2 regions of the Shewanella sp. SM69 genome follow, and region 1 is predicted to be linked to the other one. Evidence: riboswitches for the same ligand, from Rfam matches in the RefSeq annotation. Region 1 holds a riboswitch; the other holds the start of a gene.
The links. A riboswitch is a leader RNA that binds a small molecule or an ion and turns the genes downstream of it on or off. The one in region 1 is predicted to bind lysine.

Region 1 (3,335 bases):
GTCGACTTCGTTGTCACGACCTGTCAGGAAGATAAGACCGATGTTGTTGATTTCACGTAGTTCACGTGCCAACAATAGACCATTCTTACCTGGCAAGTTAATGTCCATAACGACCAAGTTAATTTTGTTTTCCTGCATAGCCTTATGCATTTCTGCGCCATCATTGGCCTCAGTTACCACATACCCTTCTGCCTCGAAAATACTTCTCAGCGTGTTACGGGTAACGGCTTCATCTTCAACGATCAGAATGTGCGGATTTTGCATATTATTTACCTAAATTTTAATCAGTTTATACTAACCAATAAGAGCAACTTACTTCGGGCTCTTATATTCATAAAAGCGTTGATACTTCCTTGAACTGCTTTGTGCTCAAAAGGAAAATCTTTACGGTGACATCTATATCTGGATGTAGATTAAGTGCACGTTTAAGTGTAATACGAGAAAACGTAATCAGTACCAACTTCGATAAGCAATAGTTAGAATAAGTTCCTTAACTATTGTTTTTTTTAAATGTTTAAAAGACAAATCAAATGTAGAACAGATTTTAAACAGATGCCCGGTCAGTTCACGTTACTTTAAGCGATATATGTAACAAACTGTATTGAACGATAAGCATCTTGCTCAATCTGTTTCAACTCACCAGTACGTACATTGTACTCGTTTTAGTCATTTGTTAACAAATGAAATGTTAACAAATTTTAGGTGAGCAGGGGTTTTTACCATGATATTTACTTTAGCTATTGATTAGTATAACTAATGTATTTCTTATTCCTGTGAGCCAGTTCACGCCTCTTTGGATTTTACAATCACTCTGCTACACTAGCTTGGGTTCATTTTTCGACTAGACTACCAATGGACAATACGACTCAAAATTTGTGGCAATGTTACCAAGCGCCGTTGTTTTTGCTGACTCAAGCATTATCCTGTGATTTTTCCTTTGCTGTTATTACCGCTCATAATCCCGCTTCAAAGCTTCTCTCTCCTAGCCAAAACCGTTTACTCGATCGCCAACTTCTCCGTGAAATTGAATTACTCGGTAGCCCTTATCGTGCTTTAGTGGGCGCTGCACCGGATTTATCCCACATGGAAAAAAGTTGGGCCGTGTTTATCGATAGAACGATGGCATTGCAATTGGGTAAGAAATTTAATCAATATGCGATTTATGTTGTCGAACAAGGGGATGTGAGTTTAGTGCCTTGCACCTTGGATGGACATGATGAAGTGTGTTTAGGCAAATTTAGAGATTATGTGCAGCTGGTATACGAGCTACCCGATTTGAACACTTAGTTGTTTTCAAAAGATTTTATTTAAATTGTTCATTTGTTATGAAATTAGCATTGACTTCATTAGGGGTTTATTGCTACTTTTTTTGTCCCTTTCCTAGGAAAGGAACAGAAGAGGAGCGTTAACTAGGTAGTCGGTCAGAGGAGCACAAACTCCAGCGATGACTGATGAGGGAGATTAACGCCGAGGCATGGATATGGTTGCTGCATGTTTATGTCGGTCGCTCAGGCTGAATCCTGACGATTGTCACCTGTAATTGGTGGAGAGCTTCTGGTGACGATTGCTGTTTCCCTTCTTTTGGGGTGCGTTATCATTGAGCACCAGGCTCTTCGAACGAAGTCAGTTCGGAGTGTGATCATGTTAGTTAATCAATATCTTATTCAATCTGCATTTATTTGTTGCCCTACGTGTTTTACGGAGGTGCGCTAATGTCCCTCGTTGTCGCAAAATTTGGTGGCACCTCAGTCGCCGACTATAACGCTATGAATCGCTGTGCCGACATAGTGTTAGCTAATCCTCATTGTCGTTTAGTCGTGGTCAGCGCTTCGAGCGGCGTGACGAATCTACTAGTGGAATTGACCCAAGAATCGATCAACGACGATGGACGATTACAGCGATTAAAACAAATTGCCCAAATTCAATATGCGATTTTAGATAAGCTCGGTCGTCCTAACGATGTGGCCGCCGCATTAGATAAATTATTGAGTCGTATGTCAGTATTGAGTGAAGCGCTCGCATCACAACGCAGCAAAGCGACTATGGATGAGTTGTTGTCCCTCGGTGAGCAATGTTCTTCGGCGTTGTTTTCGGCGGTGATCCGCGAGAAAGGTGTTAACTCAAGTGCCTTCGATGTGCGCCGAGTGTTACGTACTGACAGCCACTTTGGCCGCGCCGAACCTCAGGTCGAGCAGATTGCGACTCTAGCTCGTGATTATCTACAGCCACTGTTAGCGGAACAAGTGATTGTCACGCAAGGCTTTATCGGTGCCGATGAAGCGGGACAAACGACCACGTTAGGTCGCGGCGGTAGTGATTATTCTGCTGCGTTGTTAGCCGAAGCGCTACGCGCCTCAGCGGTCGAAATTTGGACTGATGTTGCGGGGATTTATACAACGGATCCTCGTTTGGCGCCCAATGCCTTTCCGATTGCAGAGATCAGTTTCAATGAGGCTGCCGAGATGGCGACCTTTGGTGCCAAGGTATTGCATCCAGCGACTATTCTTCCTGCCGTTCGTCAGCAAATTCAAGTGTTTGTAGGTTCAAGTAAAGAGCCTGAAAAAGGCGGGACTTGGATCCGTCATCAAGTGGAAGATGCGCCCGTATTCCGCGCTGTGGCTTTGCGCCGCGATCAAACCCTATTAAATCTTCACAGCTTGCAAATGTTGCATGCGCAGGGCTTTTTAGCGGAAACCTTTGCGACATTAGCGCGACATAAGATCAGTGTGGATTTGATTACCACATCAGAAGTGAATGTGTCTCTAACCCTCGATAAAACTGGTTCAGATTCGAGTGGTCAAGGTCTGTTGAGTGAGGCATTGCTGCAAGAATTATCACAGCATTGTCGTGTGCGAGTTGAAGATGGATTGGCCTTAGTGGCTATTATCGGTAATCGCATCGCGACGACGCCGGGTATTTGTCGCCGTGTATTTGAAGTGTTAGAACCACACAATGTGCGGATGATTTGCCAAGGTGCCAGCCCACATAATCTGTGTGTGTTAGTGGCAGAAGCGGAAGCGGCGCAAGTGGTTAAATCGCTGCATCAAAATCTGTTCGAAGGCGTTTAGTATGTTGCCGACAACATCGTCTCTGCAAATCGGGGAGCTTGCCGCAGGGCAAGCACTTACTTTGCCTATCTACCATTTCAAACCGAGTGACGATAAGGCGATTGGCCCCAAAGTGTATATTCAGGCCAATGTCCACGGTGCTGAAGTACAAGGTAATGCGGTGATTTATCAGTTGATGAAGCAGCTTGAACACTGTGACATCCGCGGCGAAATCACCTTAGTGCCATTGGCCAATCCACTCGGGATCAACCAAAAAAGTGGTGAGTT
Region 2 (3,335 bases), on a different contig from region 1:
TATGTGGAGTGAGATTTTAGCGGCGGATGCGTTTGCCTATGTACAAACCCAAGGTGGGCTCAATCGTGAAATCGGCATGAAGTACCGCAAAACGATCCGTGAAGTGGGTAATAGCATAGCGCCAATGGACGCCTACAAAAACTTCCGCGGACAAGAACCAACCACAGAAGGCTTACTTAAACGCCGCGGTCTAGATCAAGCACGCTAAGCTAAGAGTTGATAGCCTTAATGCGATAGGCTAGAGATAAAGACAAACTCAGCCTTAACCAAAAAATCAGCCAGCATAATGCTGGCTGATTTATTTTGACTTATTTGTCGTGAACGTTTGCAGTGAAAGGTTTCAATTAACGTCTAGCTAATTGCGCCTTTCGATTTGATTTTAAGTACGATAATACTGATCACAAATGCCACACTACAAGCCACTAAACCCGCGACAACAGACTCGGTAAATCCAAGTGCCACATAACCCACTAAGCTAATAAACGCCGCAATGAGTGCATAAGGTAGCTGAGTCACCACATGGTCGATGTGGTGGCAACTGGCGCCCGTAGACGACAAGATAGTCGTGTCGGAAATTGGCGAGCAGTGATCGCCAAATACAGCCCCCGCCAGCACAGAGGCAAGCATAGGCAACATCATGCCAGTGTGGCTTCCCATCGCCATATCAGCAGCAATCGGCAACATGATCCCGAACGTACCCCAGCTAGTACCAGTTGAGAACGCGGTAATACCTGCTAGCACAAACATTAAGGCGGGTAAAAACGCGAACGGAATATTTCCTGTTGCTAAACTCGCCATAAACTTACCGGTTTCGAGTTGACCAATCACACCTGCGATTGTCCAAGCAAATAACAGGATGTAAATCGCCGGCAGCATAGAGCGAGCGCCCTGCACTATACCTTTGACTATCATCAATTTCTCAACGCCTTGCACTAAATTCAATATCAGCGAAACCGCTAGACCAATTAATGCACCAAAGAAAAGTGATGAACTGACATCGGTTTTCTCAAAAGCAGAAATAATATTAAATTCAATCCCTTCCGCCGCGAGTACTTGAGCGCCACTGTTAATCATAAAATAGAGGGTTGCAAATACCAACACGGTAATCGGCAGGAACAGACCTAAAATCTTACCAGTTTCGGCTTCAGGTAAATCCGCGTTCGCCCCAGGCGGTAATCCCTTAGACTCATCGTATAAATTACCACGTTGGGCATTGAGCTCATGCTCACGCATTGGCCCAACATCTAATCCCATAAAAACAACAAAAAGTAATAATAATAAGGAGAAGATTGCGTAAAAGTTCATTGGGATCATTTGAATAAAAATACTCAAATGACCCGTATCAGCAAAACCATGGGCAGTTAATATCCCGCCAATGAGTGCGATAATATAAGCGCCCCAGCTCGAAACTGGAGAAATAACGCACACAGGCGCCGCAGTAGAATCTAATAAATAAGCTAACTTAGCGCGGGAAACATAATAACGATCGGTAACAGGTCGAGCGACCGAACCAACAACTAAACTATTGAAATAATCATCAATAAAAACTACGCAACCTAAAAACATGGTCAATAGTTTAGCGTCACGTTTATTACGTATATGTAAACGAGCCCAATCGGCAAAAGCCCGCGCGCTGCCACTTACGGTAATTAACGCTGTAATCATTCCCAGTACAATTAAGAAACCGAGAATATATAAGTTCCACGAATTTAGACCTTTATCAGTCCAAAAAAGCCCTTTAACGCCATTAAATACAAACTCACCCGTTGCTAAAGGTGAAAATTGATTGAGCAATAAAGCACCAATTAAAATACCTAACCCCAAAGAAAGCAGTACACGGCGAGTCAAGATCGCCAATACGATAGCCACCGCAGGCGGCAACAAGGAAAGTGCCGAATCGGCATAATTCATAACAGTCATTGATTATTATCTTCGTTAAATACGAATGGAGGGCGACTGAACTGGTGGGAAAAGGCAATAGATACCCAAGGTCACCTGTCCTATCAGTAGCGCTCCATAGTAACTATTCCCAATATCCATATCGGAAAATACTATGGCAGTGCTGCACCTATTAGGTACAACCCCAGCAGTCGATCGTGATAAATCGAACCACTTCGGCACCAAATCCTTTCGCAATCGATCAACGGAATCACCCTACTGATCACTACTAATATTTGGCGCGCCTCTACTTCTAAGAACGCCCTTGCACGGGCGTGAGGCACATAAAAACATAAGCGGCTTAGCAGATGCTACCGCAAAGCCACTTAATGTGACCTAGATCACAGATAAAATCAACTGAGACTTGTAATCAGCTCAGGAACCGCCTCAAACAGATCTGCAACGAGTCCATAATCGGCAACTTGAAAAATCGGCGCTTCAGGATCTTTGTTGATTGCAACGATGACTTTAGCGTCTTTCATGCCGGCTAAATGCTGAATCGCGCCAGAAATACCGACGGCAATATACAAGTTTGGCGCAACGATTTTACCGGTTTGACCCACTTGTAAATCGTTAGGCACAAAACCTGCGTCAACTGCGGCGCGTGATGCGCCAACTGCTGCACCGAGCTTGTCAGCAAGTTGTTCTAACATGCCGAAGTTTTCACCACTGCCCATGCCTCGGCCGCCAGATACGATAATGCCAGCATTGCCTAACTCTGGACGGGCAGAAACTGTCAGCGATTGAGAAACAAACTGAGTTCTCGCTTCAAACACTTTATCGAGTGTCGTCACAGCCGCACTGTTACCTTCTGGCGCAGCGTCAAACGCACTGGCGCGCACTGTCATCACTTTAATGGAATCATGGCTTTGCACTGTCGCTAAGGCGTTACCCGCATACACAGGGCGCACAAAGGTATCGGCATTGACAACAGTAATGACTTCTGAGATTTGCGCGACATCTAATAATGCCGCCACGCGCGGAAGCGTGTCCTTACCTAAACTTGAAGCCGAGGCCAGAATGTGACCATAGTTTGGCGCTAAGTCCGCCAGCAATTTGGCAAAATTTTCCGCTAAATGCGCTTCATACACGCTGGCATCGGCAACGAGTACTTGGCTAACGCCTTGTAGTGCCTGCGCCGCTTGGACAACCGCGCCACATTGGTGACCCGCAACCAAGACATGTACTTCATCGCCTATGGCACGGGCGGCGGTAACAATTTTTGCCGTATCGAGTTTCAATGCAGCATTATCATGTTCAGCTAATACTAAAATGGCCATTTAGATCACCTTCGCTTCATTTTTTAACTTTTCAACTAGCTCAGCTACCGACGCTACCATGATGCCCGCTTTACGTTCAGCTGGCGGAGTGACCTTCACAATCGTTTGGTGACTCTT

Region 2: another riboswitch for lysine. It lies ahead of L5M37_RS12040 (Na+/H+ antiporter NhaC family protein); the one in region 1 lies ahead of lysC (lysine-sensitive aspartokinase 3).

What each region holds. Positions count from the first base shown of each region.
Region 1 is NZ_JAKKRV010000010.1:194,236-197,570, forward strand. Features, by position in the region: gene arcA (two-component system response regulator ArcA) at 1-264, opposite strand, end outside; gene L5M37_RS14910 (DUF3293 domain-containing protein) at 853-1,287, shown strand; lysine riboswitch at 1,388-1,562, shown strand; gene lysC (lysine-sensitive aspartokinase 3) at 1,713-3,068, shown strand; gene L5M37_RS14920 (succinylglutamate desuccinylase/aspartoacylase family protein) at 3,070-3,335, shown strand, end outside.
Region 2 is NZ_JAKKRV010000007.1:236,675-240,009, forward strand. Features, by position in the region: gene L5M37_RS12035 (M3 family metallopeptidase) at 1-208, shown strand, start outside; gene L5M37_RS12040 (Na+/H+ antiporter NhaC family protein) at 352-1,920, opposite strand; lysine riboswitch at 2,000-2,196, opposite strand; gene L5M37_RS12045 (electron transfer flavoprotein subunit alpha/FixB family protein) at 2,292-3,218, opposite strand; gene L5M37_RS12050 (electron transfer flavoprotein subunit beta/FixA family protein) at 3,219-3,335, opposite strand, start outside.